One region of the Planifilum fimeticola genome, then DNA from elsewhere that is predicted to be linked to it. Evidence: predicted binding sites of a transcription regulator. Region 1 holds the regulator's gene; the other holds the start of a gene.

Region 1 (8,373 bases):
GGATGAGAAAATTGTTTTTCCGCCATTTTGGGCAAGAGTTCGCTCACGGGTGTATCCTTGTGCACCGTGACGACATCTCTTTCCAACACATCTTCCATGGTCTTATCCTTGTTCTTTTCGTCCAACAAGCTTCTCGCCGCCTCCGCGGTCAGAAATCCGATCAGTTTCCGGGTCCGGTCAACCACCATCAGCCCGGAGAGACCCCTTTCCCTCATTCGCTTCAGTGCCACCCGGGGGCCATCCTTGCCCAGAACCAATTGCTCCGGTCGCTTCATGACGGAGCCGGCTGTCAACACCTTGGTGATGTTGACGTCTTCCACAAATTTTTCCACATATTCGTTTGCCGGGTTGGTCAGAATCTCTTCCGGGGTTCCGATCTGAACGATCACTCCGTCTTTCATGAGGGCGATGCGGTCCCCGATGCGCAGTGCCTCGTCCAGGTCATGGGTGATAAAAATGATCGTCTTGTTCATCGAGGACTGAAGATCCATCATCTCGTCCTGCATTTCCTTGCGGATCAGCGGATCCAGGGCGCTAAAGGCCTCGTCCATCAGCAAAATATCCGGATCGGTGGCCAATGCTCGGGCCAGGCCCACCCGCTGTTGCATTCCGCCCGAAAGTTGCGAGGGGGCTTGGTCGGCATAATCCTTCAGACCCACCAGCTCCAGGGACTCCAGGGCCTTTTCCCTGCGTTCCCGCTTGGGCACCCCCTGCACCTCCAAGCCGTATTCCACATTTTCGCGGACGCTTTTGTGGGGAAACAGCGCAAACCGCTGAAACACCATCCCCATCTTGGTCCTGCGCATTTGCCGCAGCTCATCGGCGCTCATCTTCGTCACGTCGTCCCCATCGACAAGCACCGTTCCCTCCGTCGGTTCAATCAACCGGTTCAAAAGCCGAACCAGGGTGGACTTGCCGCTTCCGGACAGACCCATGATCACAAAAACCTCTCCGGCCTCCACTGAAAAGGAAGCCCGATTGACACCGACGGTCATTCCCGTCTCCCTGAAGATCTCTTCCTTGCTCTTGCCTTGTCTCACCAAAGCCAGCCCTCGCGAGGGATGACGCCCGAAAATTTTGGTGAGATTCCTCACCTCGATTTTCGCCAAAGAGCCCCCTCCTTTCCACGATCTCTCATTTTTAGAATATTCAGATAATATGTGACGGCGCAAAACGGGGCGCTTCGGAAGCCTTTTCTTGGCCCCGACACCCTGCAATCTTGGAAAAATAAAAAAACGCACTCCGAAGGACCCATGTTTATTTTAAAAATAAAAAGATCACCGGTCAAAACCGATGACAAAGCGGTTGAAGTATCAAGTCCAGCTGATAGATGAAAAGAAATAATAGGAGTCGTTCTCTTTAGGAATCCTCCGGTATCGTGCGTTTTCCGAACAATAGCTCCCCAACCGCAAACATATGTGCCCAGATTGCCGAATGATCAATCCCTTTTTCGGACGGGAATTTTTAATGTTTGCCCGGGATGGATCACGGCATCCTCCAAACGATTGATCCGGCGGATATCGCCGATCAGTTCCCGGATGTCGACGGAATCGTCCGCATACCTTCGGGCCAACCCCCATAGTGTATCGCCGGGTTCAACACGGACATTCACCGTCGGCTCCGGACCGTCGCCGGCCGCCCTGTCCACCCACACCACCAGAACGACCATCAGAAAACAGAGGATTCCGACGAGAGCGATTCCCCTCCGGCTCATCCCATCCCCTCCGTCAGCACCCGGATGGTTCCTGCAAATGATTTCCTTCAACCCGAGCATATAACAGAACAAACGTTCTGTCAAGGTGTTCCCGAACTCATGTTTGTGTTTTTTTCACATTTCATGTATACTGAAAATGGGATGAACTAAGCGGGTATGGGTTTTCGGGTTTGGTGCCAATTTAGCCGAAGGCGGTGATTACCTGTGTCCGAGAAAGGAGATGAGCACATGTCCAAACTGTCTCCCCGGCAACAGGCGATTCTGAACTACATAAAAAAAGAGGTGGAGGAAAAGGGATACCCCCCCTCCGTCCGGGAAATCGGCGAAGCGGTGGGGCTTGCCTCCAGTTCGACCGTACACGGACATCTGTCTCGCCTGGAAAAAAAAGGCTTCATCCGACGCGATCCGACCAAGCCGAGGGCCATTGAAATCTTGGACCGTCCAATGACGGAACGTCGCGCGGAAACCGACACGGTGATGGTTCCGCTGGTCGGGAAGGTAACTGCCGGGGAACCGATCACCGCCGTGGAAAATATCGACGAATACATTCCCCTTCCCAAAAAGATGGTGGGCAACGGCAAACATTTTATCCTTTCTGTTCAGGGCGACAGCATGATCAACGCCGGCATCCTCGACAAGGATTACGTCATCGTCCGGCAACAACCCACCGCAGACAACGGCGACATCGTCGTGGCCATGACTCCGGACGAGGAAGCCACCGTGAAGCGGTTCTACAAGGAAAAGGATTATGTCCGCCTTCAACCGGAAAATGACCTCATGGAGCCGATTTTGCTTCCCCGGGTGACGATCCTCGGCAAAGTGGTGGGGTTGATTCGCCACATCCATTGAGCATATGGCGCTATTTATCCTCGCGAAATCGCGAGGTTTTTTAATTGGGCATTTTCTTCGCGAACTCCCCCTGATTCAGCCGAGATTTTTGAGAGCTCCCCTTGAGTTCATCCACCCGGCATCACATCCCCCATCCTTTGAGCCCCTTTCAAACAGTGATCGCCTTCCGCTTCGCTTGCCGGACGCTTTTCCTGAAAAAGTTCCTGAACCATCCCGGAGAATCTTAAATCTGGCCGTGCCAAGCTCCCGAGAGTGTGTTAAAATATTCCTCAATATTTGTGAAATCGCCTTTCACTCTTCAACCCGCCCGCCGGTCGCATCCCTCTCGGAAAAATGCTGGACATTCGGGCGACCGGTACGCTATAAAATCAAATAAATATCAAAAAGCCAAAGGATGAGGTGAGATGGGAAAAGCTCTGGACAAAGTGCACGCCGATCAAGCCGATCATATCAAGATTGAGGATATTCTCATCGCCAGCCAGAGATTAAAAAAAGTATGCGTGCATACGCCCCTTGAATACAATCGCCTCCTGTCCGAAGAATACGGATGCGACGTCCATTTGAAGCGGGAAGACCTCCAAATCGTCCGTTCCTTCAAGATTCGGGGCGCCTACAACACCATTTGCAGCCTCTCCGAAGAAGAGCGAAAAAGGGGCGTGGTCTGCGCCAGCGCGGGAAACCACGCCCAGGGAGTGGCCTATTCCTGCCGTCATCTCGGCATCTCCGGGAAAATTTTCATGCCGACCACGACCCCGCGGCAAAAAATCAACCAGGTGAAGCATTACGGCGGTGAATTCGTGGAAGTGATCCTGACCGGCGACACCTTTGACGATTCCTTTCAACGGGCCATGGCTTACGTGGAGGAACACCAAATGTCCTTCATCCACCCCTTTGACGATTACCGCACCATCGTCGGGCAGGGCACCATCGGGATCGAAATCCTCAACGACTTGAAACAGCCCCCGGACTACGTGTTTGTCACCGTTGGCGGAGGCGGGCTGATCTCCGGCGTCAGCTCCTATATCAAAAGCGTGTATCCACATACCAGGGTGATCGGGGTGGAGCCCGCCGGCGCCCAAAGCATGAAGGAGTCGTTGGAAAAGGATCGGGTGGTGAAACTGGAGAAGATCGAACCCTTTGTGGACGGGGCGGCAGTCAAGCAGGTGGGAAATCTAACCTTCAAGATCTGCCGGGAAAATGTGGATAAAGTGGTTGCGGTGCCGGAAGGGAAAGTGTGCACCACCATCCTGGACCTGTATAACCAGCATGCGATCGTTGTCGAACCCGCCGGCGCGCTTTCCGTTTCCGCCCTGGACTTTTTCCGGGAACAGATTCGGGGGAAAAACGTGGTCTGCATCATCAGCGGCGGGAACAACGACATTGACCGGATGCAGGAAATCAAAGAGCGCTCTCTGATTTATGAAGGGCTCAAACACTATTTCATCATCAATTTCCCGCAACGGGCCGGCGCCCTGCGCGAGTTCCTGGACGATGTGCTGGGGGAGAATGACGATATCACCCGGTTCGAGTACACGAAAAAGAACAACAAGGACAACGGCCCCGCCCTGGTCGGAATCGAGCTGAAAAACCGAGAGGATTATGCTCCCTTGATCGAACGGATGAACAAGAAGGGATTCCCTTATATCGAAATCAACAAGGATCCTCGTCTTTTCCATCTGCTAATATGATCCCCCGAAAAAGCGAAAAAAGGGAGGGCGACCGCCCTCCCTTTGCCATCTCAATTTCCGTTCATCATCATGTTGAAGCGCCTCAAAAAGTCCCGCAGGCGGTCGCTTTCCGGGTTGCCGAAGATTTTCGAGGGGGGGCCCTGTTCCACGATCCGCCCCTCGTCGAAGAAGACCACCCGGTCCGCCACCTCCCGGGCGAAGCTCATCTCGTGGGTGATCAGCATCATCGCCATCTCCCCCTCCCGGGCGATCTCCTTGATCACCCCGAGCACTTCCCCCACGGTCTCCGGATCCAGGGCGGAGGTGGGCTCGTCAAAAAGCATCACCTTGGGCCGCATCACCAGCGCCCGGGCGATGGCCACCCGCTGCTGCTGCCCTCCCGACAGGTTGGCCGGATACTGATCGATCTTGTCCAGCATCCCCACCTTCTCCAGCATGCTCTTCGCCCGCTCCTCCGCCTCCTCCCGGGAAAGCCCCAGCACCTTGATCGGCGCCTCCGTGCAGTTGCGGAGGATGGTCATGTGGGGGAACAGGTTGAAATGCTGAAACACCATCCCGATGTCCCTCCGCACCTCGTGCAGGTGCTTCTCGTCGGCGGGAACGAGTTTCCCGTTCACCTCCTTGTGCCACAGATGCCGCCCGCCCACTTCGATGGTGCCCGAATCCGGCTTCTCCAGGGTCATCAGCACCCGGGCCATGGTGGTCTTGCCGGAGCCGCTGGGACCGATGACCGCCACCCGCTCCCCGGGGTACAGGTCAAAATCGATGTTTTTGAGCACGTGATGGTCGCCGAAATACTTGTTGATCCCCCGATACCTGACGATCGGCTCCGCCTTTCGGGAAGACGGCGCCCGCTCTTCCGCCTTTGCCTTCACTTTTCAACCACTCCCTCCCGTTCATCCTTCCGCGGCGGACTTCGTCCGCTCTCCCAACCGGTTCAGATCGATCTTCCGCTCCACCCGCTTCACGAGCAGGGAGGCCGCATAGCTGAGGATCAGGAAGAAGATCCCCACCAGCGTCATCGGCTCCATGTACCGGAAGGTTTCCGCCCCGATCTCCTTGGCGGTGCCCACCATCTCCATCAGGCCGATGGCGGAAAGGTAGGGCGTCTCCTTGAACATGACGATCAGGTAATTGCCCAGGACGGGAACGACGGGGCGTATCGCCTGGGGCAGGATGATGCTCTGCCACATCTGCCGCTTGGAGAAATTGAGGGCCGTCGTCGCCTCCCACTGCCCCTTGCTCACCGAATCGATCCCGGCCCGGTACACCTCCGAAATGTAGGCGGCGTAGTGGATTCCCAATCCCAGCACCCCCGCCGCAAAGGCGCTCAAGGTGAGGCCGATTTCCGGCATCACGAAGTAGATGAAATACAGCTGCACCAGAAGCGGCGTGAGCCGGACAAACTCCACCACGCCCCCGGCGAGGCCGGAGAGGATTCGGTTTTTGGAGCGGCGCCCCAAGGCGAGAACCAGTCCCAGCACCAGAGCCAACAGAAATCCCGCCACCGTCGCTCCGATCGTCACGTGAAGGACGCCGAACAGCTTCGGAAGCACTTCCTGCCAGGTGTAATCCCACTTCCACACCATGTCAGACCGCCGCCCTTCCCGTACGGAACCGGTTTTCCACCCAGCGCAGGATCTTCGTCAGGAGATAGCCGATGACGAAGTAGCCGATCAGCAACAGGCCCAACAGCTGCGGCGTATGGCCCACGGTGTTCCGCATCTGGATGATGTTGTTGGTCATCTCGGGGATGAAGATGAGCGAGAGCAGAGCGGTTCCCTTCAGCATCTCGATCAGGAGGTTGCCGAAGGAAGGGAGCATGATCCGGAAGGCCTGGGGCAGGATGATGCTCCGCATCCGCTGGGCGGGGGTCATGTTGAGGGCGATCCCCGCCTCGTGCTGTCCCCGGGGGATGGCCAGGATGGCGCTTCGTACCACTTCCGAGCCGTAGGAGCCGTAGTTGAGGGTGAAGGCCAAAATGCCGACGAGGCCCGAGGGCAGGTTGATTCCGGTCAGCACCGGCAGAGCGAAATACAGCCAGTACAGCTGGACCAGCAGGGAGGTCCCCCGGAAAAACTCCACCACCGCGCCGGTCGCCCAGCGAAGGGGCCGCCACCGGGACAGGCGGCCGAAGCCGGCCAAAAAAGAGAAAATAAAGGCCAAAATCGAAGAATAAAGCAGCACTTGAAGGGTGACGACCATCCCCTGTACAAGGGAAGGCATGGCTTGAAACAGAATGCCGATGGCTACCACATCCTTACTTCAGCGAAAATTGCGGAGGGGCCGAAAGGCCCCCGGTCTTCAGCCCTTGCAGAGTTCCTCGGCGGTTTTATCGCCGGGCAAATTCTCCTCCGCAAAGTTGAATTGTTTCAGGATCTCCAACAGCTTTCCGCCTTCCTGCATCTTTTGAATCTCCCGGTTATAGGCCTCCAGCAATTCCTTGTCATCCTTCCTGAAGGCGGTCGCGCCGTAGCCCACAATGCTTTCGCCGTCTATTATCGGTTGTTTGAAATCCTCCACCGTTTCCACTCCGTCATCCCCCTCGGCCTTTAACACTTCCCGAAGGGCCGGGCCGGTCATGGTGATGGCATCCACCCGGCCCGTCTTCAGCATGGCCAGGGCGGCGGGCTGATCCTGCACGGTCTTGATCTGGCTTTCCTTCACACCCACCTGCTTCAAATATTGCTTCTCGATGGCTCCCTGCATCACGGCGACGGTGACATCGGAATTATCCACAATATCCTCATAACTGTGTAGGTTTTTCGGATTCCCTTTCTTCACCGCCAACGCTTGGCCGATCTTGTATTCCGGGTTGGCGAAGGCGACCTCCTTGCATCGTTCCGGAGTGATGTACATGCCGGCGGTGATGGCGTCGAACCGCTTCGCCTTCAGCCCCGGAATCAGCTGTCCGAAGTCCGTGAGGACCGGTTCGATCCTTTCGATACCCATCTGTTTGAAGGCGTGGCGGGCGATCTCCACCGCCTCACCGGTAACCTTGCCGTCCTCGGTCCGGTACGCGTAGGGTTTTTCGTTGGCAAACCCGACCTTGATCACGCCCTCTTCCTTGGCCTTTTGCAGAGCAGAACCGCCGGATCCCCCTACGTCCAGAGCGCCGCACCCGGCGGCAAATGCGGCCAACAGAGCGATCAAGGCAAACCGAATGATAAACTTCAAACCGTTCCCTCCCGATATCCGTTCCATTTTCCCGATCAATTTGGATAATTCGCGATTTGCCCATCTATTTTATCGTTTTCGGACAGAAAGGGTCAAAAAGGAGGATAAAGGGACATCGTGTTCCTGCCAAAGCCAGTCCCGCTGGTCGGGGGTGAGAAACGCGACCTTTATAAATCCTCCCGTTTCAAGCCGTATCCGTCCATATACTGACGATATACAAACATGTGTTTGCGATTCGCCGGATCAAAAAACGGCCTTCCCGCGCGGGAAGACCGTCTTGGTCTTGGCAAGATTCACCGGTGCTTTTTCACAAACCGCTCGATCCGATCCATCGCCTTTTCCAGCTGATCCATCGAGGTCGCATAGGAGATGCGGATATGATCGGGCGAGCCGAAACCGGAACCCGGAACGACGGCGACGAGCTCTTCCTCCAGCAGCGCCTTCACCCACTCATCCACGTCCCGGAACCGCCCCGACGCTTCGACGACATTCCGGACATTGACAAAGGCGTAAAAGGCCCCCTGGGGTTCCTGAATGCCCAACCCCTCGATGTTTCGGATCCGCTGGACGACGTAATCTCTCCGCTCCTTGAAGGCTTTTTTCATCTCTTGGACCGGTTCCTGTGAGCCGGTTAGCGCCGCCAGTGCCGCATACTGGGCCACCGATGTGGGATTGGAAGTGGAATGGCTGGACAGACCGGTCATGGCTTGGATCACCTCGGCATGGCCCGCGGCATAGCCGATGCGCCAGCCCGTCATGGAATAGGTTTTGGAGACTCCGTTGATCACGATGGTTCGCTCATAAAATTCCGGCCCCAGCTGGGCGATGCTCACGTGCGCCTCATCCCCGTAAATCAGGTGCTCATAAATTTCGTCGGAGATGATCACCAGTCCGTGCTCCAGGCAAACCCGGCCCAAAGCCTCCAATTCTTCGCGGTTGTACACC
Region 2 (7,641 bases), on a different contig from region 1:
GGTGGCGGGTAGCCCCCACCTCCTACTCGTTTTTCTTTTTGGTCAACCGTTTCCATTCTTCCCTGAACGCCAAATAAAGGAGCGCAGGAAGGATAATTACAGCACCCCAGAAAATGATGTTAAGCGCTTCGGGAATAAACGTATAGACAAAATAAATCAACAATCCGGTCAACAAGCAAAGGCTTATGAAGCGTAAAATAGCCACGCCAATCACTCCATTAAATTGTTTGTGTCCACGAAACCTTTTCCAGACTCTTACTTAATAATATGGTGAAGAGCCAGGTTTTACAATATCCTGACTCTTCAACTTCAAATGTAGCCTTACAACCTAATACATCTCCCGTAGGTATTACCGGTCACAGTAACACCAACCGAGGTCTCTACAGTGTCACTAGCCAAGACAATACCTGCCCATCTTATTCCGAATACTGCTTCATAATACAAACGAGAGTATACCTCCGAATATCTGTGACCCTCTATATACACTGTTCTCATTTTCCCCAGTGCTCTTGGTTCTAGAACCATTGTGGATCCGAAAAGATGTCGCTGGTAATCCCCATCTGCATGGGTAATCCAACTTGTTTTGCCGTCATAGTAAAATCGGCCTTCCGCCCATAATGTGAACGCTCTGTCTCCAAGAGCAGTATATGCAACACAAGTTGTCCTCTTAGTCGGTGTGTAAGCAGCAATCCCAACATTTCCACTGGATTTTGTTTTTGCCTTTTTGCTCAGCTCATTATCTACGGTTCCAAATTCACACCCAATAACGCCCCCGATATCAGATACAAAAACGTCGATTGTCCCATCATTTTTACGATTTAGCGAAATTAGTTCTCCATCTTCTTCATTTTGCCGTTGTTTCTTCAAAAAATCGGTGATAACAAAAGGTTTTCCTTTGTTCCTACTTTTATACTTTTCTACCTTTTTGGGGAAAACGTCCTCTATCGATATCGTGGGGTCATTGGCTACCATTTGGGGCGCAGGGTTTTGCTTGTAGTAATCGGAAATTACTTTATTAACTTCTTCAAACGTAACATCTTTTCCTCGTAACTTACTCAGTCGATTTGACAAATCCGACGAACTCCTTTGAATGTACTCCTTTGCGATTTGGATTGCTTTTTCTTTACTTGCCTTTTCTTCAGGTGTTTGCGGGGAAGCATTTGCAGAGGACGGAGTCAGACCAAAAGTGGACAAGGTCAACAGAACCGAAATAAACAACCCAAACCAACGTTTGATCATTTCACCCACATCCTCCCTGATATGTTTGTCTTGCAACACTATTATACAACATAACGTAAATATTAGTCCATTTTAAAAATACTACTCATTTCGACAAATTCAGATAGGGAAATCGACCGTTTTTAGCCGATGGTTTTAAAACTTCTTTTCCTAATACTACTTTGAGCCTGGCAAGAAAAAGATTGGCGAAAACAAGGATCACTAAACTTTGGACCCGCTGTACAATTTGGAGGGCATTGTCATCAAGCGGAAAGATACCCCTTACCAACCGGGGAAACGCTCATGGTCTTGGCAAAAGGTGATCCACTGGAAAGAGGCCGAAGTGGTGGTTACCGGATACCGGAAGACGAGCTGGTATGGTTGATTGCCATTGAGGAAGAAGGGCAACTTAGACCGGGAGGGATCATGGAACTTGGGATCGAGCCGACCGAACAGAAAGCCTTCTACCCGGTGGCCCAATCGATCAAGACCCATGAGGACCGATGGTTTGTCTATCTGGAGCCGAGGATCCGCTGTCGGTTGGAGTACAAAAAACGGACCCATGCCGGGTTCTTGCGTGAGCCGGTGTTTCAAGGGTTCGTGTTGAATGAAACATCATGAAATGACTACTCGGTTGATCCCCCGTTCGTCACCGTTTCGGCTCCGATGATCTTGGACAGGGGGATCACCCTCTTGTCTTCCCTGTTTTGGATCACCAGCCACCGCTCGATGGGGTCGATGCGTGTGACGTAGCCGGTAAACCTTTTCGGTCCGTACTTGTTGGCGTAGGTCAGCGCGATCGGTTTTTTCTTCACCCGGGACCATTCGATGACCCGGTTGATTTCCTCCAGCGCATTATCGGCCATCTCCGGCGTATGGTACACATTCTTCCTCTGTCTTTGCTCCAACAACGGGTCCCGGTGCTCAGGGAGAATAACCCTGTGCCCCTCCCACATCTTGTTTCCGCGATCCATGTCCCTCACCTCATCTATAGGGTAACCGAACATTAGTTCCCATAAAAGAGGAAATTCGAACCAGTTTGGTGTTGGGACCGCGGGTCACGGGTTCGGATGAATTCCCGCAAGACCTTGACCGCAGGTAGGGCGGACCCGTCATACCAGCACTCCCCGCCAGCCAGCGAGCGGTAGACTTCCCAGCCGGAGAGGTTCCCGTACTGGTGCCGCTACTTGTCGTAGACCCGGTGAGGCCGCTGGTCGAAACCCCAATACTCGCCACTATTCCCGCCTATCCATGATTAAACCTACCTACGCGATTCGAAAAAAATTGCTTACCCATTTCCGAATCGGGTATAGCAGGATCCCAATCAATGTTCCGCCCACTTCGCCACCACCCTCGTACTGTATGCTTTGGCTGGATTGATCAAAAACAGGCAGTTGTTAAAACAGAATTAGGAAGTGGGCAGGGATCCGGTCCCTATTTTGAATTGGGGTTACAAAGCCGCCATTGCGTTCGTCCTGACTGATATTGACAGGTGGGAAAACCTCCCCATGGAACGTCCGGTTCATTTCCTACCTAAAACCGGATCCGTTCGATTCTAACGCGAAAGCGTCTTTTTTTCTTGCCTTGGAGAGGATACCCTTGAAACGATGTAGCCGTTGCCGCAAAAAGCATCCCCGCCACCGATTTGGTCGCAACCAGGAGTCCGATCGGGCCGAGTGGCCGGAGGAAACTCTCGGCATCGTGATCCCGGAATGGGGCTATCCGCGGAACGATTGCCGGCCCTATGCCGCTTGCCGGTAAGAACAGGGACCGCTGGTGAAGAAGTCCCGTGGAATCCAAGGAACCCTCTTTTGAAGAGCGGCGCAAACATTTGTAACCGCCAGTGGCCGCACCGGATAACTCCGGTCTTTTTACAGTTATTCCTGAACGATTTGCCGCAAGATCCGGTTCAGCTGTTCCGCCTCGGCGAGTGCCATGAGGTCATTTTCGATTTCCCCCGGTTGGTTTGCTTGGCCGATGATGTAGCCGCCGAACGTTATACCCACGAAATCGAAGATGTACTGGAATTGTTGAATGAGTGGCAAGCCTTTGACACGGGGATTGTCACCGCCGACGGCAATGGTGTAGGCGGTTTTGCGCCGCATGATTTCCTTAAAATCAAAACGGGAATCCCGCAGGCTGACCGACCATCGGTCGAAAAAATTTTTCATCCGCCCCGGAATACCGTACCAATAGATCGGCAAGCTGAAAATCAGCGTATCGTGGCGCAACACCTCTTGGATGACGGTATCGTAATCATCGTCTACAGGTAGAAATCCGCCCGGAACATGACGGCGATCATCGATGGGAAGGATGGTGTGATTCCTGAGATCGATCGCATGATGGGGGATTCCTTCCAATACCACCTGGGTCAGCTTTTTGGCGTTGCTCTCCTCACGTTGACTGCCGTACAAAACCAGAATGCTCAAATACTTCGCCACCCTTCTTCGTACGTGATAGGTTGCTGCACCTTATTGTATTGTAGTGGTTTGTCTCCCCCCAGACAACAAATAGACGCCAGATGAGTCGCAGCATCCGGCGTCAAGATAAAAGAGACCCAACAAAGACATACCAGGGCGTGTAATTCTGTATGGGGTGATGTTTTTTGGGTGAGCGGCGACCTCAGCCAGAGGTCCTGCATTCAAAAAGATTTTTTGGTAAACAGTTTCGACTGAACCCCATTAGATGTCACCGTATCCAAAGCCAAGCCCGACGTGCTGGACAGTTACTGTCGAATCTGTCGGGTGGAGGTCCAGCACGAACACTACCAGCGCAACCGTGAAAAACGCATCGAATCCGCCCGACGTTGGCGCGAAAAACACCCCGACTATTTCCGTCAATGGTAGTCTTTCGTATTCAAAGCCTTGAAGTATGGGGCCAAAGTATCCAGGTGATGGGGCAGGGGTTCGAAATATCCGGTTTCCCACTTTCGCAGAGTCTTCTCATTGACGTCGATCTGCTGCGCAAATTCTTCTTTCGTGAATCCGTGATACAAGCGGGCCTTCCTGATCCTTTGACCGATTGTTTGTTCCGGAAGGTTTTCGAAGCAGCCCAAGAAAGCAATGGGAACGTCCAGCACCTGAGCCAATGTCCGCAAATTGGGGAGGGAAGGTCGGGAGTGATTGTTTTCCATTTTGCTGATGCTTGTGGTGCTGATCCCCGTGATCTCGGATAATTCCTTGATTGAGAGCCCCTTTTTGATTCGGGCCTGTCTGATTCGAGCGGCAGGAGTTTTCCCGCTTTCGTCGTAAAAGGGAGATCGAAGGGACCGCATTTTTGTCTGTTTGGTGAGGGAAAGGTCAAGGTTGTTCTCTGCATGCTTGCCCCTGCGGTTTTTTCGGTTGGGAGGAGGATCGACCCTGCACGTGTACCGCCCGCCAGGTGCAACGGTACCGTTCCAAGATATCGGGGCCCTTGCTGGACCGCATCGACATCCACGTGGAAGTACCGCGGGTGGACTTCAAGACCCTCACATCCACGAAGTCAGGGGAGAGCTCCGCGACGATCCGGGAACGGGTCAATCGGGCGCGGCGGATCCAGGAGGAGCGGTTTAAGGGGAGAGCTAACCAGACCAACAGCGGGATGAGCCCGTCGGACATCCGCCGCCATTGTCCTCTGGACGATGCGTCCCGCCGCCTGCTCCGGGCGGCCTTCGACTCCCTCGGACTCAGCGCCCGGGCCCACGGCCGCATCCTCAAGGTGGCGCGGACCATTGCCGACCTGGCGGGGGAGGAGAAGATCCGGGAGGAGCACATGGCGGAGGCGATCCAGTACCGGGTGCTGGACCGCAAGTTTTGGGAGTGAGAGGGTTTCCGGGTCCAAACACAGCTACTGTCGAATCCGTCAGGAAGTGGTCCGGAGCGAGCACTGCCGGCGCAACCGTGAGAAGTGAAGCCGCCCGGGTTGGCGCAATAAAAGACTTCGGTTAAGTTAGGGACCGGCCTGTGGCCGGTCTGCTTTTCCTTTGGCAAGCTGTCGCAAGCGATTCCGTCTCCATCCCGATTCAACCGTGCGGATCTCCGGGGCACGCAGTTTTTGCCTGTTTGGGCGTTGACATCCACTTCGGAGAAGGGACTATCCAGGTGACTGCGGTGAGCCTGCAGTTTCATCGGATATAACAACAATACCTGTTGATAAAGGAATATTGCATTGGGGAAATAATCGGAATTGATACGGCTGGTTTTCAAAGTGAGGGAACAATGATTGGCGACACAAAAAGGCCTGGTTCAGAGACCAGGCTTTTTTGATGAAGCTCACCAGGAGGATTTTTTGCGACGCCAGTGCCGGTCCGACGAAAAATGGCGCCGTCGCCGCGGGGAGGAGCCGCTGTGGCTGCGGCGGCGGTGACGGTCGGAGGAAAACCAACGGAGCTTTTTCTTCGGTTTGGAGGAAGAGAACAACCGGAACAGGCCGCAGTATTTCAATGTTTCCAGGTCTTCCGTCAACGCCTCTTTATGGGCCGCCGCGCGTTCGGTCTGGAAAAAGCGGCCCACATCCACAAATTTCACCCGCCCCTCTTGATCCACCATGATGTTGTTCAGGTGGAGGTCGTCGGGAATCACGCCCCGTGCATAGCAATGCTCCACCGCTGCCTCGATTTGTTCGTACAGATGCCCCTCCAGTTTTTCTCCCCCCTGAAGGGCTTGCCACAGGGTAGGGCCGTTCACCTTGTCCACAACCATCCATCCTTTCTCCCGGTAGTGCATCCGGGGGAAGGAGGCGTGACCCGAAAGGCGGGATAACAGGACCGCATCATTTCTTTCGCCGGCATCCGGCTTGAACACTTTGACCGCATATTCCTCAAATTCATAGACTTTGCCGCTCAATCCTTCACCGAGGAGAGGATATTTATCCATCATGCCGCCGGCGATGAGGGAGCGGAGGTGCTCCACGATGGCGGGATCGATGGCGCGATCGGGATGAGCCATGCAGGATCCCCCTTTAAGTATGAATGGAAGTCCAAAATTCGCTTTCCCGACGCGGCGATGACGTAAACGTTCAATTTGATGTTTACATATTGAGGCGCGGACGAGGAAATAATAACCAGGCATAGGCTAGGGGGGATTTTCCATGAGGTTGTTCCGGGGAAAAGGCCGTTCCGATCGATCGATGGATACGGCTGATTTTGAGTTGACCGGACATTTGGATCGCGATGTGAAAAATCTGGAGAAATTGTTATCCTCCCACGACTTGACGTTTCGGCGCATTTCAGGGAAGACGGAGCTTGCCGTCGGATTCTTTTCCAGCTTGTGCAACAACGATACGCTGGAGCGGGATGTGATTGCACCGTTAAACCGGGCTGCCGGAGAACGGGCTTTGACCAAGGAAGACCTCTATCGACATATCCACACGGGGGATGTCCGGCAGATCAAGGACGAGGTTGAGCTGTTGGAACTGTTATTGGACGGCTTTGCCGTCATCTTGATGGACGGTCGGCGTGGAGCCCTGGCTGCGTGTGTCGAAGATATGAAACGCCGGGATATTTCCAAGCCGATCACGGAAGTGGTGATTCGTGGCTCCCATGAAGCCTTCAATGAATCAATCATCGATTCGATCGGGCTGATTCGGCGAAGATTGGCCACGGAACGCTTCCGGATCGAAATAGTAAAAGTGGGCAAAATCGCGAAGAGCCGGATTGCATTTTGTTATCTCGACGGGATTGCCCGGCCCGAATTGGTGGAGGAAGTGCGCAGGCGGGTTCGAAGGATTAAAAAGTTCATCTTTGATTCGGGAAATCTGGAACAACTTATTGCCGATCATCCCCTGACTCCGTTTCCGCAGCTATATTATACGGAGCGCCCGGACAAAGCCGTGGCCAGTCTGTTGGAGGGTCGGGTCATTCTTCTCACCGACGGCTCCCCCTATGCCTTGATCGCGCCCACAACTCTGTTCGATCTGCTGCATCCGTCGGAGGACTATTATTTTCACTTCCTTCCGGCTTCGGCCATCCGGATCGTCCGCTATATCTCCGCCTTTTTTGCCCTGTTTTTGCCTTCCATTTACGTTGTGATCGTCATGTACCGTCCGGAGCTCATTCCCACGGAGCTGTTTTTCCGGCTGGTCGCCCAGCGGGAAGGAGTACCCCTGCCGACGGTGTTGGAGATTTTTCTGATGGAGGTATCCTTTGAACTGATGCGGGAGGCGGGCATCCGTCTTCCGCCGCCGGCGGGACAGGCCGTAAGCATCGTCGGGGCTTTGATCGTGGGCGAAGCGATGATCAATGCCGGGTTGGTCGCTCCGGTGACGGTGATCGTTACGGCCACGACCGGTCTTTCCTCCTTTACGATTTCGGCCTTCCATCTGTCCTACGGATTGCGTGTTCTGCGCTTTCCGATCCTGCTGTTTGCCGCCTTTATCGGGATTTACGGGTTGATCATCGCGACGTTTCTGATCATGTTGCACCTGTTATCCCTGAAATCCTTC

What was found. Region 1 encodes LexA, which represses DNA repair genes until DNA is damaged. Its sites were predicted from a motif close to CGAACATATGTTCG; they were not measured.
Region 2: a site for LexA is predicted at 2,219-2,232, ahead of CLV97_RS15840 (YolD-like family protein). Genes of this name have one in related genera too.

The regions. Positions count from the first base shown of each region.
Region 1 is NZ_PVNE01000017.1:1,990-10,362, forward strand. Features, by position in the region: gene CLV97_RS10875 (quaternary amine ABC transporter ATP-binding protein) at 1-1,109, opposite strand, end outside; gene yneA (cell division suppressor protein YneA) at 1,439-1,714, opposite strand; gene lexA (transcriptional repressor LexA) at 1,943-2,563, shown strand; gene ilvA (threonine ammonia-lyase IlvA) at 2,968-4,251, shown strand; gene ehuA (ectoine/hydroxyectoine ABC transporter ATP-binding protein EhuA) at 4,302-5,126, opposite strand; gene ehuD (ectoine/hydroxyectoine ABC transporter permease subunit EhuD) at 5,148-5,840, opposite strand; gene ehuC (ectoine/hydroxyectoine ABC transporter permease subunit EhuC) at 5,842-6,507, opposite strand; gene ehuB (ectoine/hydroxyectoine ABC transporter substrate-binding protein EhuB) at 6,556-7,428, opposite strand; gene CLV97_RS10915 (pyridoxal phosphate-dependent aminotransferase) at 7,722-8,373, opposite strand, start outside.
Region 2 is NZ_PVNE01000033.1:9,565-17,205, forward strand. Features, by position in the region: gene CLV97_RS15830 (hypothetical protein) at 322-1,239, opposite strand; gene CLV97_RS18270 (ATP-dependent DNA ligase) at 1,448-1,603, shown strand; gene CLV97_RS15835 (hypothetical protein) at 1,645-1,839, shown strand; gene CLV97_RS15840 (YolD-like family protein) at 1,845-2,192, opposite strand; gene CLV97_RS15850 (flavodoxin family protein) at 3,096-3,647, opposite strand; gene CLV97_RS15855 (helix-turn-helix domain-containing protein) at 4,055-4,492, opposite strand; gene CLV97_RS15860 (magnesium chelatase subunit ChlI family protein) at 4,531-5,022, shown strand; gene CLV97_RS15865 (protein kinase domain-containing protein) at 5,472-6,146, opposite strand; gene CLV97_RS15870 (spore germination protein) at 6,289-7,641, shown strand, end outside.